One region of the Roseomonas marmotae genome, then DNA from elsewhere that is predicted to be linked to it. Evidence: riboswitches for the same ligand, from Rfam matches in the RefSeq annotation. Region 1 holds a riboswitch; the other holds the start of a gene.

What was found. A riboswitch is a leader RNA that binds a small molecule or an ion and turns the genes downstream of it on or off. The one in region 1 is predicted to bind cobalamin.
Positions count from the first base shown of each region.
Region 2: it holds a riboswitch for cobalamin, as region 1 does, so the genes downstream of both, IAI58_RS02685 (DUF1636 family protein) here and IAI58_RS19020 (ABC transporter substrate-binding protein) in region 1, are expected to answer to the same signal.

Region 1 covers NZ_CP061094.1:109,010-114,366, reverse strand. The annotation lists gene IAI58_RS19040 (class I SAM-dependent methyltransferase) at 1-585, shown strand, start outside; gene IAI58_RS19035 (pseudoazurin) at 591-1,022, opposite strand; gene IAI58_RS19030 (ABC transporter ATP-binding protein) at 1,027-1,791, opposite strand; gene IAI58_RS19025 (FecCD family ABC transporter permease) at 1,788-2,816, opposite strand; gene IAI58_RS19020 (ABC transporter substrate-binding protein) at 2,834-3,844, opposite strand; cobalamin riboswitch at 3,994-4,192, opposite strand; gene IAI58_RS19015 (RES family NAD+ phosphorylase) at 4,262-4,936, opposite strand; gene IAI58_RS19010 (MbcA/ParS/Xre antitoxin family protein) at 4,933-5,357, opposite strand, start outside.
Region 2 covers NZ_CP061091.1:567,036-572,392, forward strand. The annotation lists gene IAI58_RS02665 (cobyric acid synthase) at 1-873, opposite strand, end outside; gene cobO (cob(I)yrinic acid a,c-diamide adenosyltransferase) at 873-1,475, opposite strand; gene cobU (bifunctional adenosylcobinamide kinase/adenosylcobinamide-phosphate guanylyltransferase) at 1,472-1,984, opposite strand; gene IAI58_RS02680 (DUF3297 family protein) at 2,058-2,300, shown strand; cobalamin riboswitch at 2,614-2,805, shown strand; gene IAI58_RS02685 (DUF1636 family protein) at 2,924-3,325, shown strand; gene cobW (cobalamin biosynthesis protein CobW) at 3,322-4,356, shown strand; gene cobN (cobaltochelatase subunit CobN) at 4,361-5,357, shown strand, end outside.

The DNA.
Region 1 (5,357 bases):
ACCCGCGTGCTGCTGGGCATGGGCTGCGAGGTGACGGGTCTGGATCTGACCGAGGCCATGCTGCTGCGCGCCCGCGCCAAGCATGCCGGCGCGCCGGGGCTGCGCCTCTTCCTGGGCGATGCCGAGGAGACGCGAGAGCCGGACAACCATTACGACGCCGTGGTCAGCCGCCATCTGGTCTGGACATTGGTGGACCCGGCGGCGGCCTTCCGGGACTGGTACCGGGTGCTGCGCCCCGGCGGGCGCGTGGTGATCGCGGATGGCGACTATGTACGGCTCTCCCGCACCGGGCGCCTCCGGCTCATGCTGTCCGACTGGCTGGCCGCGCGCCAGGGCGCCACGGGGCCGGCGGTGGACATGGCGGCGCATGAGGCCATCCAGCGGCAGGTCTTCTTCCGCGACGGCCTGCGGCCGGAGCCGCTGCGCCGGATGCTGGAGGAAGCAGGCTTCACCGATTTCCGTCTGGAGCGCCCGCGCGGCCCGCACGCGGCACAGCGGCGGGGCGCGCCGCTGCGGCAGAAGCTGCGCGTCGGCATCTGGAACAGCTTCGTGCTGTCCTGCGCCAGGCCCGCGGGCGGTGGCTGAGGGCGCTACTCCGCCATGGCGCGGGCGATGATCTCGCCAAAGCGCTGCTTCACGCGCGCCGGCAGCGTCGCGGGGATGACGGCGGCATCGGCGGGCCGGTCCCCCACCTGCACCAGCATCACCATGCCCATGGCGTAGTGCGGGATGCACTGGATGCCATAGAAGCCGGGGGCATCGAAGGCGATCTCGATTTCCTCGTTGATGCGGGTTTTGAAGGGCGCGGCGCCCTCCGGCAGCATCGCCGGGATGGTGGCGGCGTTATGCGTCACATGCGTGGCGACGAACTTCACGCGGTCGCCGGGTTGCAGGCGCAGGTAGTCCGGCTCGTAGACCATCCCGCCGGTGGCATTGCGGTTCAGCATCCTCACCTCATGCACCTCGGCATGCGCGGTCGTGGCGAGGAGCAGCAGGGGCAGAAGCAGCAGTCGCATCGGCATTCTTTCAGGATACCGCGTGGAAGCGGATGATCCGCGCGCCATCGGCGGGATCGGTGAGGAAGGAGGCGCGGACGCCGAAGACGTCGCGCAGCAGGTCCGGCGTCAGCACCTCGCGCGGCAGGCCGGCCGCGACCAGCCGGCCACGGTGCAGCACGCCCAGCCGGTCGCAGCCCATGGCCTGGTTGAGGTCGTGCAGCGCGATGACGGTGGTCACCGGCAGTTCCGCGACCAGCCGCAGGATGGCGAGCTGGTGGTGGATGTCGAGGTGGTTGGTCGGCTCGTCCAGCAGCAGGATGCGCGGGCGCTGCGCCAGCGCGCGGGCGATATGCACGCGCTGGCGTTCCCCGCCCGAGAGCGTCGCCCAGTCGCGCCCGGCGAAGCCGGACATCTCCACCACCGCCAGGGCCTCCGCCACGATGGCGTCGTCCTCGGCCGACCAGGGCCGCAGCGCGGACAGCCAGGGCGTGCGCCCCAGCTCCACCGCGTCGCGCACCGTGATGCGGTCGGCGGTCTCCGCCTGCTGCTCCACCAGGGCCAGCAGTTGCGCCACCCGCCGCCGGGTCATCCGCGCCATGGGCTGGGCGTCCAGATGCACCTCGCCGCCATCGGGCTTCAGCACGCCGGAGAGCAGGCGCATCAGCGTGGACTTGCCGGAGCCGTTGGGGCCGATCAGCCCCAGCGTCTCTCCCGCCGCCACCTCCAGGCTGACCCCGCGCAGGATGGGCACGCCGCGCGCCGACGAGCTGAGATTCTCCGCGCGGAGCCTCATCGGGCCGGCCTCCGCCGCACCAGGATCAGCGCGAAGACCGGCGCGCCCACCAGCGCGGTGATGACGCCGATCGGCAGCACCTGCCCCTTCACGGCGATGCGCGAGATGACATCCGCCGCGATCAGGAAGATGGCGCCCATCAGCGCCGCCGCCGGCACCAGCCGGACATGCCGCACGCCCGTGATGAAGCGCGCCGCATGCGGCACCACCAGCCCGACGAAGCCGATGGAGCCGACGATGCTGACCATCACCGCCGTGGCCAGGGAGGCGGCGAGGATCAGCAGCGCCTGTACCCGCCGCACCGGCACGCCGAGGGAGATGGCGGAATCCGTGCCGAAGGTGAAGGCATCCAGCGCCCGCGCCTGCCACAGGCAGATGAGCGTGACAGCCAGTGCCACCGGCACCGCCATGCCCACATTGTCCCAGCGCGCGCCGCTGAGGTTGCCGAGCAGCCAGAACATGATGCCGCGCGCCTGCTCGGCACTGGCGGAGCGGGTGATGATGAAGGCCGTCAATGCGTTGAAGAGCTGGGAACCGGCGATGCCCGCCAGCACGATCTGCCCGGCCCCGCGCAGCCCCACCCCGCCGCCCGAGGCATGGGCCAGCAGGGCCACCAGCAGGAAGGCGGCCAGCGAGCCGCCGAAGGCGCCGAGGGAAAGCGACACCGCCCCCGCCCCCAGCCCTGCCACCGTCACCAGCACCGCGCCGGTGGAGGCGCCGGCGGAGATGCCCAGCAGATAGGGATCGGCCAGCGCGTTCCGCAGCAGCGCCTGCAGGATGACGCCCGAGACCGCCAGCCCCGCGCCGCAGCAGGCCGCGACGATGGCGCGCGTCAGCCGGTAGTTCCAGACGATGCCCTCGTCGATCCGGTCGAGGGGATAGCCGGCGCCGAACAGCTTGTTGGCCAGTGCCTGGAAGACCACGCCGGGGGGGATCGCCGTCTCGCCGATGCAGATGCCGGCGAGGATGGCGGCGGCGAGCACCGCCGCGATCCAGGCGCCGTGCAATGCCAGCCTGCCCAGCAGGCGAGCGAGCCCGGCAGTCACGGGCGCAGCTTGGCCATGGCTTCGGTCAGCGCCTCCAGCCCGTCCACCAGGCGGATGGTGGCCTGCATGGCATGGGCGTCGATGATGACGATGCGGTTGTTCCTCACCGCCTCCATCTCCCGCGTCACCGGGTCGGACTTCAGGAAGGCCAGCTTCTTCTCGAAGTCATCGGCCGGGAAGCGGCGGCGGTCCATGCGGGCGATGACGATGACGGAGGGGTTGGCGCGGGCGATGGTCTCCCACCCCACGGTCGGCCATTCCTCATCCGACTGCACCACGTTCCGCAGGCCGAGCGTGCGCATCATGTAGCCCGGGATGCCCTTCTGGCCCGCCATATAGGGGTCCAGGTCCAGGTCGGCGGAGGAGAACCAGAAGACCGCCGAGGCATCCGGCAGGTTCAGCGACTTCGCGCGCGCGACCGCCGCTTCCTCCCGCTTCCGCAGCCCGGCCACCAGCGCCGCGCCCCGGTCCTGCCGGTCGAAGATCTCCGCGAGCTGCGCGATGCCCTTGTAGAGCGCCTCCGTGCTGAAGGGCGCGGTGCGGGTGCCGTCGGCGCCCACCAGGTTGTTCTTGCCCTCGCAGTCGGCGGGCATGATGTAGGTGGCCGCGCCGAGCTCATGGAACTGCTCGCGCGTGCCGACCACGCCCTGCGGGCCGATCATCCACTCGAACTGCGTGGCCACCAGACCCGGGCGCTTGTTGATGACGGATTCGAAGCTGGGGGCGTTGTTGTCCAGGCGCGGAACCCTGTCGTTCTGCGCGCGGAACTCCGGCAGCACGTCGTTGAACCACAGCGCCGTGCCGGCCATGCGGTCGCCCGCGCCCAGGGCATAGAGGATCTCGGTCGCGGACTGGCCGATGGTGACGACGTTGTGCGGCGCGGCCTCGAAGCGCAGCGTGTGGCCGCAATTCTCCACCGTCAGGGGATAGCGCGTGGGCTCCGCCCAGGCGGCGGAGAGCGGCAGGCCGAGGCCCGCCACCAGGAGGGCGAGGCGCGACAGCATCATGGTCATTCTTCCATGTCCGGCCAGGGATGACGGCCGGAGATGGAGAGGCCATGGCGCAGGCCTGCGGCGGCGCTGGCGCGCGAAAGCGGACCGCCATGACATGCGGTGCGAACAGAACATCGACATCCTCCCCGGACACCCCGCCGGTCAGTCAGTTGCACAAGCCGGCAGGTCTCCTGACTGGCGGGTCAACGCTCCATCCGGCCTTCCCGGGATGGCTCCCAGTGGCGTGTTCGGATCGGGCTCGCCGCCTACAGTTGCGGGGGCAGTTCCGTTTCCTCGGCCCTCACGGGCCTCGGGCGGATTCCCTGTTAGTTCCTCTCGGAAACCGGCGCCCATCCTCTAGAGGAGCGGTGGAGAGGTGGCAAGCGCCTGGGGCATGCGGGTTTCAGGCAGCCGTCACGCGGCCGCATCGCCTCACCGCCCGCCCAGCCTCGCGAGCCGGATGCGGGGGGACGCGGCCTCGACGCTCAGGCGCCAGTGGTCGGCCTGGGTGACGCGGAGGATGTTGCGCGGCCGGAGGGCGGCGATGTTGACGCCGCCGGCGTGCCGCACACTGTTATAGATGATGCCCGCGCCGCCGGAGGCGCGGATGCCCTCCCCCAGCGCCTGCGAGGCGGCGTAGCTGGCGGGGTCGTAGGCGCCGGCCCGCTCCGCCTGCTGGCCACGGATATCGAGGTAGGAGCCCGCGAGCCCGGCCGTATAGGCGCGGTAGTCGCGCTCCAGCACGGCGGCGCCGGTCGCCACGGCCTCGCGGCGCAGGTGGTGGGCGACCTCGAAGGCCGCCGTCGGCAGTGCGGCCGCGGCATACCAGGCGCCGAGATCCGGGCCGTTGAAGCGCGCCCCCCCGGGCGGGACGTGCAGGAAGGACGCCATCACGACGCTGGAATTCGCCCGCCCATAGACCCATTCCTCCTGAGGGAGCCGCCACAGGCGCTCCTCCACCAGGCGGTCATTGGTCCAGCCCGCGAGTTCCATGACCGCCTCGGCATCGGCGGCCGTGGCCACGGTGTCGAAGAGCCCGATGGGCGGGAAGCGGGAGGGGATCAGCCGGTGGGAGGGGGACGGCGCCGCCGAGAAGACGTCGCTCAAGAGATGACGAGGTCCTCGTCCCGGTAGGGGCGGAAATTCCGGTCCAGGGCCTCCACCGGCTCCATGTAGATGCCGCCCCGCGCGGCGTCGAGGAAGCGCCGGACGGCCATGAGCCCGTCCTGCGTGCCGCTGGTGACGAGGTCGATCGGCGGCCTGCCGCCGAAGAGGGTGGCGCGGTGGGGGGTCCGCAGCCAGGCGATCCCGTCCCGCTCCGTGCCGTGCAGGACGCCCAGGGCCTGGTGGATGCCGAAGATCGCGGAGATGCGGGTCAGGGTGTCCACATCCAGGGTGAGGTCGCCATGCTCCCGCGCCGTCTTGGCCCATTTATGGAAGGTCGAGCGGGCGGGGCAGCCGAGGATCAGGAGGCGATGGGCCTCATCGAGCCCCCAGAGATCGGCGATGGCCAGGAAGGTCCGCATCG
Region 2 (5,357 bases), on a different replicon from region 1:
GGCCGGGATGGGCTGCCCGGGGCGCAGCAGGCGCAGGTCGATGCCGGGCTCGGCGGCCAGGGGGTCGAGGTCGTCGAAATTGGAGATGCGCGGCAGCAGCGGCACCGCCACGCAGGGCTTGCCCTGCTGCGACGGACCGATGCTCTCCAGCAGGTCCTGCGCGTCCTCGGCCGGCAGGCGGCGTGCGCCGTCGAAAAAGGGCACCAGCCCCAGCGGCGCCCAGCCGGTGCGGCGTGCGATCTCCGCCATGCCTTCGGCGAACAGCGAGAGGTCGCCGCGCATCCGGTTGACGATGAAGCCGCGGATCATGGCCGCGTCCGCCTCGGCCACGACATGCCGCGTGCCAACAAGGCTGGCGATCACCCCGCCTCGGTCGATATCCCCCACCAGCACCACCGGCACATCCGCCGCACAGGCAAAACCCATATTGGCGATGTCGCCCGCGCGCAGATTGATCTCGGAGGCCGAGCCCGCGCCCTCCACCAGCACGATATCGGCTTCTTCCCGCAACCGCGCAAAACTCTGCAGCACGAAGGGCAGCAGCGAGGGCTTCATCGCCTGGTATTCGCGCGCCCGGACCGTGGCATGGACGCGCCCCTGCACGACCACCTGCGCGCCCACCTCGCTCTGCGGCTTCAGCAGCACGGGGTTCATGTGCACGCTGGGCGCCGCGCGCGCCGCGCGTGCCTGCAAGGCCTGGGCGCGGCCGATCTCGCCGCCATCGGGTGTCACGGCGGCGTTGTTGGACATGTTCTGCGGCTTGAAGGGCCGCACCCGCAGCCCGCGCCGGGTCAGCGCCCGCGCCAGGCCCGCCACCAGCAGGGATTTGCCGACGCTGCTGCCTGTGCCTTGCAACATCAAGGCACGGGCCATCAGAACTCGATCCCTTCCTGCGCCTTCACCCCCGCCGCGAAATGATGTTTTATCAGTTTCATCTCGGTCACGAGGTCGGCGGCCTCGGTCAGCGCGGGCGGTGCGTTGCGGCCCGTCACGACCACATGCAAGGCGGGCGGGCGTGCCACCAGCGCGGCCACCACCTCCTCCACCGGCAGGTATTCGTAGCGCAGCGCGATACACAGCTCGTCCAGCACCAGCAGCCCCAGGCCCGGCCGCTGCATCAGCTCCAGCGCCTTGCCCCAGGCGCGGCGGGCGGCGGCCACGTCCCGCTCCCGGTCCTGGGTCTCCCAGGTGAAGCCCTCGCCCATGCTGTGCCATTCCAGCCCCGGCATGGCCTCCAGCGGCGTGCGCTCCCCGGTGCTCCAGGCGCCTTTGATGAACTGCACCACCCCCACCGAGCGTCCACGCCCGAGCATCCGCAGCGCCAGCCCGAATGCCGCCGTGCTCTTGCCCTTGCCGGCGCCCGTATGGACCATCAGCAGGCCCTTCTCGATCGTCTTGCCGGCGACCTCGGCATCCTGCACCGCCTTGCGCTTCTGCATCTTCTCGCGATGCCGCGCAGCCTCCTCCCCGGTCACGGCAATTCTCCCTTCAGCAGCAGCGGCAGGCCGGCCGCGATGAAATGCACATGCTGCGCCCGCGCGGCGATCCGCTGGTTCAGCACCCCCGCCTTGTCCCGGAAGGCCCGGCCCAGCGGCGTCTCCGGCACGATGCCCAGGCCCACCTCATTGGCCACCAGCACCGTGGGCGCGGCACGGGCGGCCAGCACCGCCTCCAGCGCCGCCGTCGCGGCCTCCACGTCCCGCCCGCCCAGCATCAGGTTGGTCAGCCAGAGCGTCAGGCAATCCACCAGCACCGGGCGCGCCCCCGCCGCCGCCAGCGCCACCGGCAGGCCCAGCGGCGCGTCCACCGTCTGCCATTCCGGCCCCCGGCGGGCGCGGTGCTCGGCGATGCGGGCGCGCATCTCCTCATCCCAGGCCTCGGCGGTGGCCAGATAGACCCAGGGGGCGGGGTGGCGGGCCACCAGCGCCTCCGCATGCCGGGACTTGCCGGAACGGGCGCCCCCCAGAACCAGAGTGATGCTCATGGCAGCCAGGACTAGCCGAAAGCAGGCCGGGCTGGCTATCACCCGGCCTGAACCGACGCAGGAGGCAACCCCCATGTCCGATACCCCGCCCGACCGCCTCTCGAACGACCCGAGCAGCCCCTACTACAACGAGGCCCTGCTGGAGCGCGGCATCGGCATCCGCTTCAAGGGCGTCGAGAAGAACAATGTCGAGGAATACTGCGTCAGCGAAGGCTGGGTGCGGCTGGCCGTCGGCAAGGCGCTGGACCGCAAGGGCCGCCCGCTGACCATGAAGGTGACCGGGACGGTCGAGCCCTACTTCCGCGACGCGACCTGAGGCCAGGGGGGCTCCGCCCCCTTGGAACCCCCGGGCAAAGGCAAAGCCTTTGTCCCGAGCTGGGGTGACAGTGCCACCCCAGAACCCGCCATCCGTTTTGCTCCTGTGGCACGGGGTTCCGCCGGAGGTCATGGACCTCCGGCGACTGCGGGTTCGGCCCGCTTGGCCGTTTCAGTGAAACCGGCCCCGTGGCCTCGCGCGCCATGGCTGTTCAGGCCGCACCCAAAACCCGAAGCGGGACCTGGGGTGGCCCGGAGGGGCAGAGCCTCTCCGGCCCCCGGCATAAGGTTTGACAGCCCCTCCCCCCCGCCCTAACCCTGCCGGCATTGATGGTCCTTCCGCGAGGAAGGTGAAAAGGGAACGCGGTGCGACACCGCGGCTGCCCCCGCAACTGTAAGCGGAGAGCATTCCGCCGCCCGTGCCACTGGGGAGCGATCCTCGGGAAGGCCAGGCGGGATGCGCCGGATCCGCGAGCCAGGAGACCTGCCATCACCCGTGAGATCGTGCCGCCGGGCGGGGTGCCCCGGATGGCAGAAGCGCCGGGCGGCGGGGCCGCCGGGCGTGGACCCCGGCGCCTGCGCGCCCGGGCGGTCGGCACCTCATGGACATGAGTGAGGTGCCCCTTGCACGAGGCTGAACAGGACAGGGCGCCGAGGCCCGTGCTGCATATCTGCGTCACCTGCCGCGCCGGCCGTCCGCTGGCCGAGGGCGAGGTGCCGCCCGGCCGCCATCTGCATGACGCCGTGGCCGCGCAGCTTGAGGGCCTGGAAGCACCGCCGGTCGAGCTGCGCGCCGTGAAGTGCCTGGCCGCCTGCGACCATGGCTGCACCGCCGCCATGACGGCCCCGGGCAAATGGGGCTATCTGCTGGGGCGGCTCGACCTCTCCCATGCCGCCGACCTGCTGGCCTATGGCGCCGCCTATGCCGCCAGCGGCAGCGGGGCGGTCCTGCCCTCCCGCCGCCCTGCCTCCCTGCGTTCGGTCGTGCTCGGCCGCATCCCTTCCTTGATGGAGCCCCAGTCGTGAGCAAACTCGAAAAGGTGCCGGCCACCATCGTCACCGGCTTCCTCGGCGCCGGGAAGACCACGCTGGTGCGGCATGTCATGGCGCAGGCGGCGGGGCGGCGCATCGCCATCATCGTCAATGAGTTCGGCAGCCTCGGCATCGATGGCGACCTGCTGAAATCCTGCGGCATCCCCGGCTGCGAGGAGGAGAATATCGTCGAGCTGGCCAATGGCTGCATCTGCTGCACCGTGGCGGACGACTTCCTGCCGACCATGACCGCGCTGCTGGACCGGCCGGAGCCGCCGGAGCACATCCTGATCGAGACCTCCGGCCTCGCGCTGCCGAAGCCGCTGATCAAGGCCTTCAACTGGCCGGGCATCCGCTCCCGCGTCACGGTGGATGGCGTGGTGACGGTGGTGGACGGCCCCGCCGTGGCCGATGGCCGCTTCGCCGACGACCCGGTGGCGGTGGAGGCCCAGCGCGCGGCGGATGACAACCTGGACCACGACAATCCGCTGGCGGAAGTCTACGAGGACCAGCTCGGCGCCGCCGACCTCGTGGTGCTGAACAAGGCCGACCTGCTGGACGAGGATGCCGTGGCGAGGCTGCGGGCGGAGATCGCCGCGCATCTGCCCCGGCAGGTGAAGGTGGTGGCGGCGCGGGAAGGCGCGCTGGACATCGCCGTGCTGCTGGGCCTGGGCGCCGCGGCGGAGGACGACCTCGCCGCCCGCCCCTCCCACCACGACGGCGCCGATGACCACGAGCACGACGATTTCGACAGTTTCGTCGTGCCGCTGCCGGAAGTCGCCAGCGCCGAGGCCCTGGTGGAAAAGCTGGCGCGGGTGGCGGCGGAGCACGACATCCTGCGCATGAAGGGTTTTGTCAGCCTGCCCGGCAAGCCGATGCGGCTGGCGGTGCAGGGCGTGGGCACGCGCTTCCGCCATCATTTCGACCGCCCCTGGGCGCCCGGCGAAGCGCGGGAGGGGCATCTGGTGGTGATCGGCCAGGCCGGGCTGGACAAGCCGGCCATCGCCGCCGCCATCGCCGGATAGCGCCATGCACCTGCTGCCGCGCGAGACGCTGAGCCTGGACGCCGCCGAGCAGGCGGTGGACCTCGGTCACGCGCCGGCGGATCTGGTGCTGCTCTCCTTCAGCGACAGCGACCTCGCGGCGGCGGCGGCGGGCTGGTCCACCCTGCCGGAGCCGCGCCCGACGCTGCGGCTGGCCAGCCTGGCCAGGCTGCGCCACCCCATGTCGGTCGATCTCTATGCCGAGCAGGTGCTGGCGGGCGCCCGCGCCATCGTCATCCGCCTGCTGGGCGGCCTGGACTACTGGCGCTACGGCGCCGAGGAGGTTTCTGCGCTCTGCCGCGCCCAGGGCATTCCCCTGGCGCTGCTGCCGGGGGAGGGCCGGCCGGATGACCGGCTGGCCGCGCTCTCCACCATGGAACCCGCGCTGCTGGCGCGGCTGGAAGCCTGCTGCCGCCATGGTGGCGCCGCGCATTGGGCGGCGGCGCTGCAACTGGCGGCCAGTGCCGCCGGGCTGGCCGAAGCGCCGGAGAGCGACCCCGCGCCGCTGCCCGGCTTCGGCAAGCATGATTTCGGCGTGACGGCGGAAGGGCCGGATGCCGCCATCGTCTTCTACCGCTCCCACCTGCTGGCCGATGACATCGCGCCGATGCGCGAACTGGCAAAAGCCCTGGCGGCACGCGGGCTGAACCCGCGCGGTTTCTTCGCCGCCAGCCTGAAGGAGGGGGACGCCGCGCGCTTCATCGCGGCGGAACTGGGGCGGCGGCCGCCGGCGGTGGTGCTGAACGCCACGGCCTTTTCCGCCCGCCAGCAGGATGCCTCGCCGCTGGATGCCGCCGGGGTGCCGGTGCTGCAACTCATGCTCTCCGGCGCGCCGCGCGCGGCCTGGGCGGGTTCCTCGCGCGGGTTGTCGCAGGCCGATCTCGCCATGCAGGTGGTGCTGCCGGAACTGGATGGAAGGCTGCCCACCACCGTCATCGGCTTCAAGGCCGAAGCGGCGCCGCTGCCGGGCCTCGATTTCAGCC